2 regions of the Variovorax multivorans genome follow, and region 1 is predicted to be linked to the other one. Evidence: predicted binding sites of a transcription regulator. Region 1 holds the regulator's gene; the other holds the start of a gene.
The links. Region 1 encodes NrdR, which represses ribonucleotide reductase genes. Its sites were predicted from a motif close to CACNANATNTNGTG; they were not measured.
Positions count from the first base shown of each region.

Region 2: a site for NrdR is predicted at 5,482-5,495, ahead of ACSFCA_RS24080 (ribonucleoside-diphosphate reductase subunit alpha). Genes of this name have one in related genera too.

Region 1 covers NZ_JBPJZL010000001.1:460,395-469,768, reverse strand. The annotation lists gene ACSFCA_RS02205 (GspH/FimT family pseudopilin) at 1-515, shown strand, start outside; gene pilV (type IV pilus modification protein PilV) at 509-1,060, shown strand; gene ACSFCA_RS02195 (PilW family protein) at 1,057-1,881, shown strand; gene ACSFCA_RS02190 (pilus assembly PilX family protein) at 1,878-2,561, shown strand; gene ACSFCA_RS02185 (pilus assembly protein) at 2,582-5,872, shown strand; gene ACSFCA_RS02180 (type IV pilin protein) at 5,893-6,357, shown strand; gene nrdR (transcriptional regulator NrdR) at 6,392-6,835, opposite strand; gene glyA (serine hydroxymethyltransferase) at 6,860-8,104, opposite strand; ZMP/ZTP riboswitch at 8,146-8,271, opposite strand; gene ACSFCA_RS02165 (lytic transglycosylase domain-containing protein) at 8,302-9,141, opposite strand.
Region 2 covers NZ_JBPJZL010000009.1:185,257-194,630, reverse strand. The annotation lists gene ACSFCA_RS24095 (carbohydrate kinase family protein) at 1-264, shown strand, start outside; gene ACSFCA_RS24090 (histone H1-like DNA-binding protein) at 358-867, opposite strand; gene ACSFCA_RS24085 (ribonucleotide-diphosphate reductase subunit beta) at 1,064-2,290, opposite strand; gene ACSFCA_RS24080 (ribonucleoside-diphosphate reductase subunit alpha) at 2,483-5,398, opposite strand; gene ampD (1,6-anhydro-N-acetylmuramyl-L-alanine amidase AmpD) at 5,749-6,348, opposite strand; gene ACSFCA_RS24070 (sigma-54-dependent transcriptional regulator) at 6,335-7,891, opposite strand; gene ACSFCA_RS24065 (two-component system sensor histidine kinase NtrB) at 7,896-9,374, opposite strand, start outside.

The DNA.
Region 1 (9,374 bases):
GCGCGTCCTCGTGGGGGCGTTCATGCCATGCCGAAAGGCAGCGAGGCTTCACGCTCATCGAACTGATGGTCGTCATCGCACTGATGACCGTGCTGCTGGTAATGGCGCTGCCCAGTTTCAGCGGCTTGATCGAAAAGTATCGCGTCGAGGGCATGGCCTCGGCCTTGATGGCAAGCGTGAGCCATGCGCGCTCGGAGGCGGCCCGGCGCGGAAAGACCGTGACCATCCAGGCGCGCGCAGGCTGCAGCGGCAGGGACTGGAGCTGCGGTTGGGACACGGTGGTTGGCAGCGGGGCCGCCAGCGAGACCCTCAAGCGGCAAGACCCCGACACGCGCGTCGCGGTCCAGAAGGGCACTCTCGGGGGCATCTCCTTCGACGCCATGGGCCATTCCGCGGGCGTCGCTGGCTTCAGCTTCCACCCAGTGGGAAGCGACGGTTCTTCATCCAATGCCGTCGCGGTGTGCCTGGCGCTCGGCGGACGCGTTCGGCTGGTGAAGGGGGGCAGGGGGTGCTGAGCGTTCCAATCCGCAAGCCGCGCAGTGGGCGAAGTGCGCAGGCGGGCTTTTCGATGATCGAGGCCATGGTGGCCGTTCTGGTTCTCTCGTTCGGCCTGTTGGCGCTGGCCGGCTTCCAGCTGCGTGTACTCGCCGACAGCGCAAGCGCCAGCAACCAGAACATCGCCGCGCAACTGGCTGGCGACATGGCTGACCGCATTCGTACCAATCTTGTCGCAGGCGCCGCAGCCGACAGCCCCTATGTGGCCGACTGGTCGCCGGCAAGCGCTGATGAACCCGAGTCCTCGTGCGCGGGAGCGCGCGCCAACTGCAGCGCTGCCGATCTAGCGACCGACGACCTGTGGAACTGGAAGCGCACCGTGGCGGGCGCGTTGCCGGGTGGACTGGCCGATATACAGGCCAAGGCGACGGCCGGCGGCTTGCTGTTCGTGCACATCGCCTGGAACGAGCCTGCCGTCGTCAACCCGATCGCACCGGATTCGAGCTGGGGCTGTCCGACTGGTAAGGCCTGCCTGGAAGTCATCGTTGCGGTGCCGCAGCCATGAATTGCAAAGCACTCGCTCCTCGCCTGCGGCAGGCCGGCTTCACGCTGGTCGAGTTCCTCGTCGCGCTGATCATCGGCATGCTGGTGGTGCTGGCCGCCATTGCCAGCATGCTCGGCACGCGCAGTACCGCCATGATGGGCGACGACGTCAACGCGCTCAACCAATCGTCAGCTTTGGCGTTCAGGCTGCTGGGCCAGCAGATTCGACAGGCCGGCTATATCCCCATCGATGCCACCGAGCCGCTGTATTACTTCAACGTCAATGCGGACAAGAACACCAATCTTGCGAGCGAGCCTGTCTTCTTTGCGATCAAGGGGGAAGAGTCGCCGGACAGTTCGGTGAACGACAAGCTGAAAGTCGGCTATGCGCCGAATCCCGATTACTTCAAGGACTGCCTGGGCCAAGGCCCCAGTAGCGCGGCGGGCTATGAGTACGTTCCGGAACGCCCTGCCGCGTCGGACAACGTGCGGCTGATTACCAGCGAGTTCTCGGTGGCGAACGGTGCCTTGAGATGCAGGGGCAGCGGCAATGCCACGCCGCAGCCGATCGTCGACGGCGTCGAGCGCTTCGACGTCATGTACGGCATCGGTGCCGAGGCCGGGAGCGAACGGGTGGTGCGCTACGTGACGGCCACGGACGTCGCAAATTTCAAGCAGGTTCGCACGGTGCGTGTCTGCCTGCAGCTTGCGGGCAGTTCCAGGAACAACCCCGGCGGCAGCTACACCGACTGCGACGGGGCATCGCAGACCAGCAGCGACGGCAAGCTGCGCCGCGTCTACACAGCGGTGTTCGCGCTGCGAAACAACCTGGGCGCGCTATGAAGCTCTTCCTCAGGCTCCGCGCCCCTCTGGCGCAGCGCGGGTTTTCGCTTTTCATCGTGATGATCATGCTGCTGCTCTCCGCGCTGTTGGTGGTGGGCGGCGCGCGGATGGCGCAACTGCTCGAGTCGGTGGCGGGTAACCAGCGCGAACATCAGCGTGCCTTCGAGGCCGCAGAAGCCGCGCTGCTGGATGCGGAGCGCGACATCCGGCAGCAGGTCTTCTCCACCGCGACCAAGACTTACGTGGCATGTTCGACGCTACCCACATCGCGCTGCCGCAAGGCTGAGGATGGCCGCGTCTTCCCCGACCGGGACACCGGCTGGGTGACTGCCTATGTGAACGACGGCGCCAACAGCTGCGAACGAGGCATCTGCTATTTCGCCGAGGACCGCTCGGTGGCGGCTGCATTCGGCAGCGAGGCCTACCGGTTCTGGACCCAAACCGCGTACCTGAGCAAACACGCGTCGTACGGGCAGTTCACGGGCGCGCCCACCGCCAGCAATCCGGCGCTGATTGGCGCCAGGTACTGGATCGAGGTCATCGACCGCAAGAACAGCAAATACCCGCTGTACCGGATCACCGCATTCGCCACAGGCGCTCGCAGCGCAGACACCGCAGGCGGCACACGGGTCGAGTTGCAGATGTCCTTCGATCCGGATCCGGTCACCAAAGTGAATTGAGCATTGCGAGAGGGAAGGATATGAACATCAAAGAGTTTTCGAGGAGCACCGTGGTGTGCAGCTTGATGCTGGCGCAGACCGCCGGCCAAGCTGCACAGTATTCGCTGGCGCAAGCGCCGCGCAACACCGCGGTCAGAGAGCCGGCGCCGAACGTGATCGTGTCGGTCGACAACTCGGGCAGCATGTCGGGGAGCGGCATGCTGGCCCTGAAGGCGGCGCTCAGGGCAAACTTCTCCGAGGCGAACATGCCCAATGACCAGATTCGCCTCGCCTGGCAGGCGATGAACAGGAGCGGCAACAACTGCGTCGGTTTCTTTGGCGACACCTCGGAGGGAAGTTATAGGGCCGGCAAGTGCCGGATCGGCGGCCGTGCCAACGCGAACCTGATGCGTTCGCTGGACAGCGCCCATCGCGCCAACTTCATGACCTGGGTCGATTCGCTGGTTCCGGAGGGTTGGACGCCGCTGCACGCCATGATGACCCGCGCCGGCGAATACATGAAGACCACCGGCCGGTACAGCCCCTACTCGGACGACCCCGGCGTGGAGGGGGCCGCGCAGTCGAGTTGCCGCAAGTCCTTCCACATCTTCATGACGGACGGCGAGTACAACCTCTTCGGATTCAACGAGGACCCGGCGAGGCTCAACATGCCGGCCATCGGAAACGAAGACGGAACGCGCCGCGTCCTGCCCGATTCCATGGTCTACCAGCCGCGTGCGCCCTACAAGGACAACGCCGGGGCCGTCAATGACGTTGCTAACTGGGATCGGAGCGGCCGCTGGAGACCCAAGGCTGAATATCGCCCGACCCTGGCCGACATGGCCTTTCACTACTGGGCCAGCGATCTGCAGCCGGACGTGCCGAACAACCTGAAGAAGATCGTTGTCGAGCCCGGCAGTGTGGCAGTCGGTACGGCGACGGTTCCCGAGTACTGGAATCCCAGGAACAATCCGGCCACGTGGCAGCACCTGACGACCTACACCATCGGTTTCGGTGCGGCGTCGTCGTGGAGCGGCGCGCCGGTCATTTCGGCGAGCGCGGCGCAGCCCACCTACAGCGGGGACTATGCACGGTTGGTCGATGGCGCGGCCACCTGGTCGGACCCGCTGGCAGGCTCACTGGTGCCAGACCGCTGGGACGGCGACGGATATTTGTATAGCAGCGGGGCCAACAGCGCCGCCTTGCGCATGGACCTCTGGCACGCCGCTCTCAACAGCCGCGGCACCTTCACGCCGGCCTCGAATGCTGGGGCACTCGGCAACGCCTTCAAATCCATCCTCGGGCAGATCCTGATCAACACCAGCATCCCGCTGACTTCGATCTCGGCAAGCTCCTCCAGGGTATCGACCGGCACGGCCGTCTACCGGGCCGGCTACGACACGGCTGACTGGTCGGGCGCGCTCACCGCCACGAAGTTCGGCTCCAACGGCAGGCTGGCGGCCACATCCGACTGGTCGGCACGCGATCTGCTCGATGCACGCATGGCGACGGCAGGGGCGCACAGCAGCGATCGCAAGGTGCTCAGTTTCTCGGGCACTGCAGCGGCAACGGGCGCCAGCGTCGCAACGACCGGCTCCGGCGTGCCGTTCCGGTGGGTCAATCTGAGCGATGCGCAAAAGGCCGCGCTCAGGGGAAGCACCAGCACCGATGCTGCAAGCACCGCGCTCGGGCAGGCCGTGCTCAACTTCCTGCGCGGCGACCGCAGCAACGAAAGCACGGGCCTGGAGTTGCGCAAGCGTGGCCATGTGCTGGGTGACATCGTGGGCTCCAGCGTCTGGTATGCGGGGCAGCCCAAGAGCGGCTTCACCAGCGACGCTTACGCCACGTTCGCCTCGACCGCCCGCACGCCGATGGTCTACGTAGGTGCCAACGACGGCATGCTGCATGCCTTCAATGCGGGAACCGGCAGGGAAGAGTTCGCCTATGTGCCCGAAGGCCTCTACGGCACGGCGACCGCGCCCAATCTCAAGCGACTCAGTGAGGCCACCTACTCGCACAGGTACTACGTCGACGGAAGCGCCTTCGTAGCCGATATCTACATGGGTGCGGCGGCCACTCCCACGACCACCGACGCCCAGAAGGCGGCGGGGTGGAGGTCCTTTCTTGTGGGCACGCTGGGAGCGGGCGGCAAGGGCTACTTCGTGCTCAACGTCACCAAGCCCGAGGACATCGACGAGGCCGGGGCTGCCGAGACGGTGGTGGTCGACACGACCGCGCTTCCCGACAGTGACCTGGGCCACCAGTTTCAGCAGCCCGCGCTCGACTCCTTCTCCAGGCGCGCGCTGCAGGTGGCGCCGCTGAACAACGGGCGCAAGGCCGTGATCCTGGGCAATGGCTACAACAGCACGAGCGAGAGGGCGGTGCTGTGGATCCAGTATCTCGACGACGACAAGTCGGTCCTCAAGATCCCTGCTCCCGCCACGCAGGGCACTGGCTCCGGCAACGGGCTGTCCGCCCCAAGGGTGGTGGACCGCGACGGCGACGGCAAGGTTGACTACGCCTATGCAGGCGACCTGCTCGGCAACCTGTGGAAGTTCGACCTGAGCGATGCCGACAGCCGCAAGTGGAAGGCCACCATGGGCTCCGGCGCCACCGCATCGAGCCTCGACAATGTGCCGCTGTTCGCGGCCGGCGCCACGCAGCCGATCACGGCGGCGCCGGTGGTCGTCGGCCATCCGCGCGGCGGCTATATGGTGGTGTTCGGTACGGGGCGGCTGTTTGCCTCCGGTGATGACGGCACTACCGCCAGCCAGTACCTGTATGGCGTTCGGGATCCGGCCAACGGCAGCAAGGGCACCGCAGCATCGACCGACCTGGTGGCGCAGACCATCGGCGTTGCCACCGTCGAGGAAGACGATGCCGAGTTCCGCACCGTCTCGGGCAACAGCGTGAGCTACAGCGGTTCTCTCGCCAAGCGCGGCTGGTACCTTCAACTGCCGACCGCCAGGGAGCGCATCGTCTATCCGGGCGACGCGCTCAGCAGCAGCGCAGGCTTGTTCTCGACCACCATTCCGGGCACCGGCAGCAACTCGATCGATTGCACTGCAGGCACTGGCGACGACGGCTGGTCGATGGTGGTCGACTTCTTCAGCGGCGCCGCTCCGGGCGGCATTGCCTACAACGCGTCCGCCACGGCGGGCAGCTATCTCGGCTTCCGGAACCGTTCGGGCAGGGACGACATCGCCTTCGAGCCGCAGGACCGGGCAAAGGGCAAGGACGTGATCTGCAACGCGGCCGGCGAATGCAACACGCCGAAGCGGCCGGATATCGTCCGCCGCTTCGGTTGGCGCAATCTGATGTTGTCGAACTGACGACGCGACCAAGGCAAGCCATGAAGAACAAGCATCCCAGGGCGCAAGGCCGTGAGCAGATTCGCTCGCGCGGCTTCACGCTGATCGAACTCATGATCGTGACGGTGGTGATCGCCATCCTCGCCGCCATCGCCTATCCGAGCTACACGCGCTACGTGCTGCGGGCCAAGCGGGCCGATGCCAAGCAGCAGCTGTTGCAGGCGGCGCAGTGGACCGAGCGCTACATGACCGCCAACGGACGCTACCCCCCGGCGAGCGTCGCGCTGCCGACCGGACTGAGCCAGGCGCCGTCGTCCGGTACGGCGAACTATTCCATCAGCTATGCCGCCAGAAATACCACCACCTATACCTTGCAAGCCGTTCCAAGCGGGGCGTCGAGCAACGACGAGTGCGGAACGCTCAAGGTCAACCAGCAGGGCGTCAAGCTGGCTGGCGGCAGCACCGACGCGTCGAGTGCGCTGGTGCAGCTTTGCTGGAACCGTTGAAATGCCGTCTAGAGAGGCCGGCGGCCAATGAGGCTCAGATGTCGCGCAGCAACTGCCTGAACTCGTCCACGTCCTCGAAGCTGCGGTACACCGAGGCAAAGCGCACGTAGGCGACCTTGTCGAGCTTCTTGAGTTCGCGCATCACGAGTTCGCCGACCTTGGTCGAGTCGATTTCGCGCAGGCCGCTGGCCAGCAGCTTCTGCTCGATGCGCAGCAGGGCATTGTCGATCTGCTCGATGCTCACCGGCCGCTTGCGCAGCGCCAGCATCATCGAGGCGCGCACCTTGGCCGATTCGAAGTCGGCGCGGCTGCCGTCCTTCTTCACGACAACGGGAAAATTGACGTCGGGCCGCTCGTAGGTGGTGAAGCGCTTGTCGCAGGCGCTGCACTGGCGGCGCCTGCGGACAAAGTCGGCGTCTTCCGAAACGCGGGTCTCGACGACCTGCGTTTCAAGATGACCGCAAAAAGGGCATTTCATGCGGTCAGGTCTTCTTGCTCGAAATCAGCGGTAGACAGGGAAGCGGCTCGTCAGCGCGTGAACCTTGGCGCGCACCGCGTCGATGTTCGCCGCGTCGCGCGGGTTCTCGAGCACGTCGGCGATCAGGTTCGCGGTGATGCGGGCCTCTTCGTCCTTGAAGCCGCGGGTGGTCATGGCGGGGGTGCCGATGCGCACGCCGCTGGTGACCATCGGCTTTTCCGGGTCGTTGGGGATCGCGTTCTTGTTGATCGTCATGTGGGCGCTGCCCAGCACGGCTTCGGCTTCCTTGCCGGTGATGCCCTTGGCGCGCAGGTCGACCAGCATCACGTGGCTTTCGGTGCGTCCGCTCACGATGCGCAGGCCGCGCTGGGTGAGGGTGTCGGCCACGATCTGGGCGTTCTTGACCACCTGTTGCTGGTAAGCCTTGAACTCGGGCGCCATGGCTTCCTTGAACGCGACGGCCTTGGCGGCGATCACGTGCATCAGCGGGCCGCCTTGAAGGCCCGGGAAGATGGCGCTGTTGATGGCTTTTTCGTGCTGCGACTTCATCAGGATGATGCCGCCGCGCGGGCCGCGCAGGCTCTTGTGGGTGGTGGAGGTGACCACGTCGGCATGCGGCACCGGGTTGGGGTACACGCCCGCGGCCACGAGGCCTGCGTAGTGGGCGATGTCGACCATGAAGATCGCGCCGACGTCCTTGGCCACCTTGGCGAAGCGCTCGAAATCGATGCGCAGCGAATACGCCGAGGCGCCCGCGATGATGAGCTTGGGCATGTGCTCGTGCGCCTTGCGTTCCATCGCGTCGTAGTCGATGGCTTCGTTGGCGTCCAGGCCGTAGCTCACGACGTTGAACCACTTGCCGCTCATATTGAGAGGCATGCCGTGGGTCAGGTGGCCGCCTTCGGCCAGGCTCATGCCCATGATGGTGTCGCCGGGCTTCAGGAAGGCGAGCATCACGGCCTCGTTGGCCGAGGCGCCGCAATGCGGCTGCACGTTGGCGGCGTCGGCGCCGAAGATCTGCTTGACGCGGTCGATGGCCAGTTGCTCGGCCACGTCGACGTGCTCGCAGCCGCCGTAGTAGCGCTTGCCCGGGTAGCCTTCGGCGTACTTGTTGGTGAGCTGAGAGCCTTGGGCGGCCATGACGGCTGGCGAGGCGTAGTTCTCGCTGGCGATCAGCTCGATGTGATGTTCCTGGCGCGCGTTTTCGGCTTGAATCGCAGCCCAGATTTCGGGATCGGTCTGTTCGACCAGGATGTTGCGTTGGTACATGGCAGTCCTTTGAAGACGAGGTCCTTGTTCTTCAACCAAACAAGGGCTGCCCAGGCGAACGGCTGAACGCCTGTTGTGGTCAGGCGGCACGCTTCCCAGTGGTATTCCACGTCAGCGCGTGGCACCGTGTTCGGGTGCTGCGCCTATCGCCAGTCGCGTACCTGCCGAGTGTAGCTCACACCCGGCCCAAAACCTCTTCAGGAAACGGAGGAGAGCAAGGCCACCTTGGCCGGCTCGGTGCGTTCTTCAGTAGGCTTGGGCGGCGCCGCCACAGGGATCGGCTGCGGACGCACGGTTGGCGGCGTGATCGTCGACGGCGCGCGGCCGTTGGCCACCTGCAGCAGGCGTTCGTGCTCGGCCATCACCTTGGCGGCATAGCCGCCGTCGTCCTCGAGGTTGGCTGCGCCCACGTAGTAGCGCAGGCCGCCTTCGAGGGAGCCGGCGCGGGAGATGCATTCCTGCAGCACCTTGACGCCGACGCGCATGTTGGTCACCGGGTCGAAGGCGGTGAGCGTGCCGCCCGCGCTCTCGTACTTGTCTCCATGCACGCGGGTCATGACCTGCATGAGGCCTTGCGCGCCGACCTGGCTCTGGGCAAACGGGTTGAAGCTGGACTCGACGGCCATGATCGCGAGGATCAAGGTCGGGTCGATCTTCGTGCGCTTGCCGATGCCATAGGCCTCGGCCACGAGCACGCTCAGCGGCTCGGCGGCCACGCGGTACTTCTTGCTCAGCCAGTAAGCCACGGCGGCCTGCTGCTTGGGCAGGTCGGCGGGGCTCGCGGCCGTGGTGCGCTCGATGGCGGTGGGCTCGAGATCGGTGACTTCAGGCGCAGGCTTGCGCGACTGCAGCCAGCCCATCAGTTGTTCCTCGCCGGTCTTGCGCAGGTCGGGCCGCGCCACGAGGGCGAGGGCCGCGAACACAATGGCCAGGCCGACCAGTGCAAACCCGTTGTGGGTGATTTCAAAAAAGCCGTCTGCCACATCGGACACGAAGGTCCTTAGCCCGCGGGCCGTGACATCAAACGCCTTGTTCATCGCTCTTCCTTTCTGTGCGGCACCCGAGTCGCAACGCCACGGAAGGCGATGGATGAAGGCAGCGGCGCTTGGATTGGTACGAATCAGGCTCCGCGCATGGAGTGAAGGGGGTTAGGGGCGCGGCGACCTGATCAAGCCGGGGGAGTTCGGCGGCGGATTCAGGGTGGCTCTGCCGCGTCGGGCGGTCGGAGCAGGGCGGATTCTAGCGTGGCTAAATACCCGGTCAAGCATAA
Region 2 (9,374 bases), on a different contig from region 1:
CGCGGCCTGGTGGTCACGCTGGCGTCCGAGGGCTGCGAGATCTGGACTGACGGCGAGCGCGAGCACGTGCCAGGCGTGGTGGCCACCGAAGTGGTCGAGCCCACGGGCTGCGGCGACGCGTGGCGTGGTGCGCTGCTGTTCGGCCTGGAAAAGGGCTGGCCGCTGGCGCAGTGCGCAGCGCTGGGCAACAAGGTCGGCGCGATCAAGATCGCGCAGCGTGGCCCGCAGAACTACGAGATCGACCGCAAGGCCCTGGGCCTCTGATTCGGTCCTCGATCTTCTTCCTGAAGAAGCGCCAATAAAAAAGCCCGACACCGCGAGGTGCCGGGCTTTGCGCCTTCAAGGCCGCTGAGAAGCTCAGGGCTTGCTGGCCGTGGGGAACGGCCAAGCTGCCTGGGGATTCAGCGTCGTTTGCGCCGCAGGGGCAGGCGCTACGGCTGCAGCCTTGGCGGGCGCAGCAGCCTTGGGAGCCTTCTTCGCAGCAGGCTTTTTGGCAGCAGGCTTTTTCGCGGCTTTCTTGGCCGCAGCCTTTTTCGCAGGCGCCTTCTTGGCAGCAGCCTTCTTCGCAGGCGCCTTCTTGGCGGCGGCCTTCTTTGCAGGCGCCTTCTTGGCAGCAGCCTTCTTCGCAGGCGCCTTCTTGGCTACGGCCTTCTTCGCCGGAGCCTTCTTGGCAGCGGCCTTCTTGGCCGGTGCTGCCTTCTTGGCGGCTACCTTCTTCGCAGGAGCCTTCTTGGCAGCGACCTTCTTGGCCGGTGCCTTCTTGGCGGCTACCTTCTTTGCCGGAGCCTTCTTAGCGGCCACAGCCTTCTTTGCCGGAGCCTTCTTTGCAGCGGCTTTCTTAGCCGGCGCTTTCTTTGCAGTTGCCATTTCTATTTCTCCTTGATCAAGTTGAAAAAATCAACCTATTGAAGCACTCCACGCACGTTGGGTAGCGTGAAGCGATTCATGGCGTTGAGATCTGAGCCCCAGCACCATGAACACCTGAGCCCTAGTCCATGCCGCGCTCTTTGGCGCGATCGGTGGCAAGGGCAATTCTTGAATTCATTAATTCTTGTCGAAAGATTCAATCCCAGGAGAGCGCACCACCCGACTGGTACTCGATCACGCGGGTTTCGAAAAAGTTGCGCTCTTTCTTCAGGTCAATCATTTCGCTCATCCAGGGGAACGGATTTTCTTCGTTCGGGAAGAGCGTTTCGAGGCCAATCTGCTGTGCACGCCGGTTGGCGATGTAGCGCAGGTAGCCCTTGAACATGGAGGCGTTCATGCCGAGCACGCCACGTGGCATGGTGTCTTCGGCGTATTTGTATTCGAGCTCGACGGCGCGCATGAAGAGCGCCTTGATCTCGGCCTTGAACTCGGGGGTCCAGAGGCCGGGGTTCTCGAGCTTGAGCTGGTTGATCAGGTCGATGCCGAAGTTGCAGTGCATCGACTCGTCGCGCAGGATGTACTGGTACTGCTCGGCGGCGCCGGTCATCTTGTTCTGGCGGCCCAGCGCAAGAATTTGCGTGAAGCCGACGTAGAAGAACAGACCTTCCATCAGGCAGGCGAACACGATGAGCGACTTGAGCAGCGTCTGGTCGGTTTCGTGCGTGCCGGTCTTGAAGTGCGGGTCGCTGATGGCGTCGATGAACGGGAGCAGGAACTGGTCCTTCTCACGGATCGATTGCACTTCGTTGTAGGCGTTGAAGATCTCGCTCTCGTCCAGGCCGAGCGACTCGACGATGTACTGGTACGCGTGCGTGTGGATCGCTTCTTCAAAAGCCTGGCGCAGCAGGAACTGGCGGCATTCGGGGGCCGTGATGTGGCGATAGGTGCCCAGCACGATGTTGTTGGCAGCCAGCGAGTCGGCGGTCACGAAGAAGCCGAGGTTGCGCTTGACGATGCGGCGTTCGTCTTCGGTCAGGCCGTTCGGGTCTTTCCAGAGCGCGATGTCGCGCGTCATGTTCACTTCCTGCGGCATCCAGTGGTTGGCGCAGGTGGCGAGGTATTTTTCCCACGCCCACTTGTACTTGAACGGCACCAGCTGGTTGACGTCGGTCTGGCCGTTGATGATGCGCTTGTCGGAAGCCTTGACGCGTTGGGTGACAGCGGGCGTTGCTGCTGCGGCGGCAACCGGACGCACGACTGCGCCGTCATCGAGCGCGCGAAGCGCGGGTTGCGCAATCGACGAAGTCGGAGCGTCCACCGAACGGCCTGCGGGCAAGCCGCTGGTCGATGCGTTGTGGTGCTGCAATCCTTGTTGCATATCCTTTGGTAAGGAGGGCTTGACTTCTTCGTCCCAGGTCAACATAGAAAAATCCAATGCTCAAATTATCGGAGTAACGATGTGAGTTGCAAAGTGCTCGTTCACATCGCACGCCATTTATGTGGTTGTTATGTTGCTCGCATGCATCGCGCGATGTCAGTCAATGCCTTCATTGAGTGAACGTCGCGCGATTTTTTGCATGCACCTCACTGACTCACTGTCGCGAGCATCGACGCGTTATTGGCACGCTTCACAGGTCGGATCGTCCACACCGCAGAACGCGATGTCGGTGGCGGGCATTGCGCTCATCTGTGCCTTCGCTGCAGCAGCGGCGGCTTCGAGTGCGCTCATGCCCGAAGGTGCGTCGTTGCCCGACGACACCGCGTTGAGACGGCCCGATTGCACCGTCGACTTCTCGGCGTGCGTCGCGCTCTGCGTACGCAGGTAGTACGTGGTCTTCAGGCCGCGCAGCCATGCCAGCTTGTAGGTGTCGTCGAGCTTCTTGCCCGATGCACCGGCCATGTAGATGTTCAGCGACTGCGCTTGGTCGATCCACTTCTGGCGACGCGCAGCGGCTTCGACGAGCCACGTGGTTTCGACCTCGAACGCGGTGGCGTAGAGCGCCTTCACGTCCTGCGGCACGCGGTCGATGGGACGCAGCGAACCGTCGAAGTGCTTCAGGTCCATCACCATCACGTCGTCCCACAGGCCCAGGCGCTTGAGGTCGCGCACCAGGTAGTGGTTGATCACGGTGAACTCGCCCGACAGATTCGACTTGACCGAGAGGTTGCCGAAGCAGGGTTCGATGGACGCGTCCACGCCGATGATGTTCGAGATGGTCGCGGTCGGTGCGATGGCCACGCAGTTCGAATTGCGCATGCCGTCGGCCTTGATCTTCGAGCGCAGCGCGTCCCAGTCGAGGGTGGCCGAGCGGTCGACTTCGACGTAGCCGCCGCGTGCCTTTTCCAGCAGGTCGAGCGAGTCGATCGGCAGGATGCCCTTGTCCCACAGCGAGCCCTTGTAGCTCGAATACTTGCCGCGTTCGCGCGCCAGGTCGGTCGAGGCCCAGTAGGCGTGGTAGCAGATGGCTTCCATCGACTCGTCGGCGAACTGCACGGCTTCTTGCGATGCGTACGGAATGCGCAGTTCATACAGCGCGTCCTGGAAGCCCATCAGGCCCAGGCCGACCGGACGGTGGCGCAGGTTCGAGTCGCGCGCCTTCTTCACGGCGTAGTAGTTGATGTCGATCACGTTGTCGAGCATGCGCATCGCCGTGGAGATCGTCTTCTTCAGCTTTTCCTGGTCGACCTTGCCGTCCTTCAAGTGCTGCAGCAGGTTCACGGAACCCAGGTTGCAGACGGCGGTTTCGGTGTCGCTGGTGTTCAGCGTGATCTCGGTGCAGAGGTTCGACGAGTGCACCACGCCAGCGTGCTGCTGCGGCGAGCGCACGTTGCAGGCGTCCTTGAACGTGATCCAGGGATGGCCGGTCTCGAACAGCATCGTGAGCATCTTGCGCCACAGGTCCGTTGCCTGGATGGTGCGCGCGGGCTTGATGTCGCCGCGGGCAGCCTTCTCTTCGTAGGCCACGTAGGCCTTCTCGAAGTCGGCGCCGAACAGGTCGTGCAGGTCGGGCACGTTGGAGGGCGAGAACAGCGTCCAGGTGCCCTTTTCCATCACGCGGCGCATGAACAGGTCAGGAATCCAGTTGGCGGTGTTCATGTCGTGCGTGCGGCGGCGGTCGTCGCCGGTGTTCTTGCGCAGCTCCAGGAACTCCTCGATGTCGAGGTGCCAGGTTTCGAGGTACGTGCAGACAGCGCCCTTGCGCTTGCCGCCCTGGTTCACGGCCACGGCCGTGTCGTTCACCACCTTCAGGAACGGCACCACGCCCTGCGATTCGCCGTTCGTGCCCTTGATGTGGCTGCCGAGCGCGCGAACGCGAGTCCAGTCGTTGCCCAGGCCGCCTGCGAACTTCGACAGCAGCGCGTTTTCCTTGATCGACTCGTAGATGCCGTCGAGGTCGTCGGGCACCGTGGTGAGGTAGCAGCTCGACAGTTGCGAGCGCAGCGTGCCGGCGTTGAACAGCGTGGGCGTGCTCGACATGAAGTCGAACGACGACAGCACTTCGTAGAACTCGATGGCACGGGCTTCGCGGTCGATTTCATTCAGCGACAGGCCCATGGCCACACGCATGAAGAAGGCCTGCGGCAGTTCGATGCGGGTCTTGCGCACGTGCAGGAAGTAGCGGTCGTACAGGGTCTGCAGGCCGAGGTAGTCGAACTGGTTGTCGCGCTCGGCCTTCAGCGCCGCGCCCAGGCGGGGCAGGTCGTACTGCAGCAGCTTCTCGTCGAGCAGGTCGTTGTCCACGCCCTTCTTGATGAACTGCGGGAAGTAGTCGGCGTAGGCGGTGGCACGCTCGGCCGGCATCACTTCGCGGCCGATGATCTCCTTGAAGATCGTGTGCAGCAGCAGGCGCGCGGTGGCGAAGGTGTAGTCGGGGTCTTTCTCGATCAGCGTGCGGGCCGCCAGGATCGAGGCCTTGTAGACCTCGTCGAGCGGCACGCCGTCGTACAGGTTGCGCATCGTCTCGGCGACGATCGGTGCGGACGTGATGCTGTCGCCCAGGTTTTCGCAGGCCGACTCGATCAGGCCCTTGAGTTCGTTCAGGTCAAGGGTGACGAGCTCGCCGTTGTCCAGCACGTGCAGCGCGGGCGTGGCCGGCACGTCTTGCTCGCCCTGCTTCGAGCGCTCCTGCGTGCGGCGTTCGCGGTACAGCACGTAGGCGCGGGCAATTTCGTGGTGGCCGCCGCGCATCAGGCCGAGTTCGACCTGGTCTTGCACGTCTTCGATGTGGAAGGTGCCGCCGCCCGGACGCGAACGCACCAGCGCGCGGATCACGCCCTGCGTGAGCACGTCGACCGTTTCGCGCACGCTGGCCGAAGCCGCGCCCTGGGTGCCGTGCACGGCCAGGAAGGCTTTCATCATCGCGATGGCGATCTTGTTCGGCTCGAAGGGCACGACAGCGCCATTGCGGCGGATGATCTGGTAGTGAGCCAGGTTCTGGCCGGTGGGGGAGCCAGCAGTGTCTCGCTGCTGTTGCGGTGGCGTCGAGGGAACGGCACGCGGGGTCGATTGGGGGTTCAGGGCAGTTTGCATTCGCTTCCTCTCGGTTGGCAATTCTTGTTGGATGGCGGCGCCTGGGCCGGGCGCTGCGCCGGTGTAGATGACCGGACAGGGGACACTATATCTAGGGTGCGGGGGGTGTACAACCCACTAGATGTAGCGTTTTCCTATGGATACAAGGATTGCCGGTATTACTTCCGCCATAGGACACGGTCAGCGATGCCGCTTGAATACTGGCCTATGGTCTCTCAACCCGCATGGGGCTTGGCTTGCAAGCCGATTTGGGCCTGCAGGCCGCATGGTTGCTGAATCGCGCGGTTGCTATTTTCGCATTGCTGCGCCGCAAGAGCGACGCATCGCGAGGCGCCGCACGATTGAAAAAATTAGCGCTGCTCCACCTGTGGCGGAAACATCTGTGGATTCCAGCCGAGTTGTTCGCGCAGCAGGCGCCAGTCGAATCCCGCGCCCGGATCCTGTTTGCGGCCCGGCGCGATGTGCTCGTGGCCGGCGATGTGCGCGATCGCGTAGTGCTGCGCGATGGCGGCGCACAGGCTCGCGAGCGTCTCGTATTGCGGCTCTTCGAAGGGCTGGCCTTCGAGGCCTTCGAGTTCGATGCCGACGGAGTCGTCGTTGCAGTTGCCGCGGCCGCGCCACGACGACACGCCGGCATGCCAGGCGCGGTCGTCGCAGCTCACGAACTGCCAGAGTTCGCCGTTGCGGCGCACGTAAAAATGCGAGGACACCTCGAGGCCGCGGATCGACTGGAAGTAGGGGTGCGCGTCCCAGTCGAGCTGATTGGTGAACAGCTGCTGCACCGCGTTGCCGCCGTATTCACCGGGCGGCAGGCTGATCGAGTGCAGCACGATGAGGTCGGTCTGCGCGCCCGCGGGGCGGGGCCCGAAGTTCGGCGAGTGCAGCGCCTTCGCGAAGCGGTACCAGCCGGCTTGCCAGAGTCCGCCGTCGTTGGCCTCAGTCGTCGACATGGCTGCTCGCGCCGTCATCGCCGTTGGGCGTGGTGATGCCCAGTCGCGCGATGCGGTAGCGGATCTGGCGCAGGCTCATGCCGAGCCGCGCGGCGGCCGCGGTGCGGTTGAAGCCGCTCTCGTGCAACGCGCGTACGAGGATCTCGCGCTCCTGCTGATCGAGGTAGGCCTGCAGATCGGAGGGCAGCGGCGGCGGTGCGGCCTTGGGAGGCGCGACCGGCGCGCTCGGAAGTGGAGCCAGCGCGACAGGCGCGTCGGTGACGGGCGACAGCGGCGTAGTCGCGGACGCCGCGGCTTCGGCCACAGCGGTGAAGCCGCCCATCAGGTCGAGATGAAGTTCGTCGCCGTCGTTCAGCGCCACCGCGCGGTGCAGCAGGTTTTCGAGCTCGCGCACGTTGCCGTTCAGCGGATGCTGCGCGAGGCGGCGCAGCAGTTCGTTCGACAGATGCGGCACGGGCAGCCCGCCGTCCTGTGCGATGCGCGAGAGCAGCGCGGCGCACAGCGCGGGCAAGTCCTCGCGGCGGTCGCGCAGCGCGGGCACGGCGATCTCGATCACGTTGAGGCGGTAGAAAAGATCCTGGCGGAAGCGGCCGGCCTGCACTTCGGCGTGCAAGTCTTTATGGGTGGCGCTGACGATGCGCACGTCGACAGTTTCTTCCTGCGTCGAGCCGATCGAGCGCACGCTGCGCTCCTGGATCGCACGCAGCAGCTTCGACTGCATCGCCAGCGGCAGATCGCCGATTTCGTCGAGAAACAGCGTGCCGCCGCGCGCGGCCTGGAAGTAGCCATCGCGGTCTTGCGAGGAGCCGGTGTATGAGCCCTTGCGCGCGCCGAAGAATTCGGCCTCGAGCAGGTTCTCGGGAATCGCGCCGCAGTTCACCGCGACGAATGGGCCTTCGTTGCGCTGGCTGCAGGCATGCACCGCGCGAGCGACCAGTTCCTTGCCTGTGCCCGATTCGCCGCGCACCAGCACCGGCGCCATGCCGCGCGCCACCTTGGCGATGCGCGACTTGACGAGGCGCATGGGTTCCGATTCGCCCACGAGACGGTCGAGCGCGGCGATGCCGGTGCCGGAGGTGACCACCGTTGCGTCGACGCTGTTGTTGCTTGCGGGTGCCGCCTGAACAGGCTTGACCACCGGCTGCGGCGCCAGCCGCGCCTGCACGGCGGAAGCCACGACGGCGCGGAACTGCTTCAGGTCGACCGGCTTCGTGAGGTAGTCGAAGGCGCCGGCTTTCAGTGCTTCCACCGCGTTCTCGGCCGAGCCGTAGGCCGTCATCACCACGCAGCGCTCGCTGCGCTGGGCCTTCTGGATGCGGTGGATGATCTCCATGCCCTGTCCGTCGGGCAGCCGCATGTCGGTGATCACGGCGTCGAAGCGGCCGGCCTCCAGGTGCTGCCACGCTTCCGACACGCTGCCCGCGGCCTCGACGCGATAGCCCTCGCGCAGCAGCGTCAATTCATAGAGCGTGCGCAGGTCGGGTTCATCGTCGATGACCAGGATCTGCGCCGGTCGTTGGGCGGAAGGGGGGGGAGTGCTCACGGCGCTATTGTGTCAGCCGGTTTTCGCTGGGGGCGAAGCTGACGAAGAATTCGTTGCCCTCGGGCCCGCCCGGCACCAGCGCGCGCCGCTCGTAGCCGATGGTGGCGCCATGCCGCCGGCACAGCTCGCGGCACAGGAAGAGGCCGAGCCCGCTGGAGCGGCTCTCGGAAGAGAAGAAAGGCTCGAACAGGTGCCGCTGCACCGCGGGCTCCAGCGGCGCGCCGTCGCTCCACACCATCAGGCTGGGGCGGTTGGTGCCGCTGCGCTGCAGCGCGGTCAGCACCTGGATCGAGTCTTCGCGCTTGCCGGCGTAGCGCGAGGCGTTGTCCAGCAGGTTGACGATCAGGCGGCGCAGGTGCTCGGCGTCGAAGCGCACTTCACTGCTGGGTGCATCGAGCGACACCAGCACGCCCTTGCGCTGGGTCTGGCGCACCCATTCCTCGGCCAGCACCTGCACCGCGGGGTCGAGCACGACCTGCTCGCCGAGCGACAACACGCGTTGCTGGCGGGCGCGCGAGACGTCGAGCACGTCGTCCACGATGCGCGCGAGCCGCTGCGCGTTGTGCTGCACCATGCTCGTGAGCTTGCGGTGCGCGGGGTCGGTCAGGTCTTCGTTGAGCAGCGCGCTGGCCTGGGTGATGGCAGCCAGCGGGTTGCGGATTTCATGCGCCACGGCCGCCGACATGCGGCCCATTGCGGCCAGCTTCTCGGTGCGGATGCGGGCTTCGAGCTCGCGCAGGTCCTGCAGGAACATCACGCACAGGCTGTCGATGCGCTTCTCGCTGGTGGGCGTGAGCCGCGTGCGCACGCGCACCTCGCGCGCCGCGCCGCGCACCTGCGCCACCGGGATTTCTTCCGTCTGCGGCGCCCGCCGCGCGAAGGTCTGGCGCGCCAGCGCGGCCAGCGCATGCCATGCGGGCTGGGCATGCAGTGGGAACGGCAGCGTCAGCTTCGCCAGGCCCTGGCCGAGGATGGCGTCGGCTGCCGGGTTGGCCGCATGCACCAGGCCTTCGGCGTCGATCACCAGCACGCCTTCGCTCAGCGTCTCGATCACCAGGTCGTTGACCTGCGCCTGCATCTGCGCGCTGCTGCGGCTGCGCTGCGCCACGGCTTCCTCGCGCGCCAGCCGGCGAGCCATTTCGTGCGCGAGCAGCGCTACTACGAAGAGACCGGTGCCGGTGAGCGCCGCCTGCACGAAGCGCGGCGAAGAATCGCCCGGCTGCTGCAGCCAGTGCCAGCCCGCGTCAGCCAGCAGCAGTAGCGTGACGGTGGCGGTGGTGCCCAGGCTCACGATCATGGTGCCCAGCACTGCGCTCATGAGCACCGGCAGCGCGAACAGCGGCGTGTAGTTGACGTTGCCACCCTGCAGCACCTGCAAGGCGGTGAAGGCGGCCAGATCGATGCCGATGGTCAGCAGCCAGAGCGCGGCAAAACCGCGGATCGGCGGCTGCACGTGTGTGTAGCGCATGCCCAGCCAAGTCGC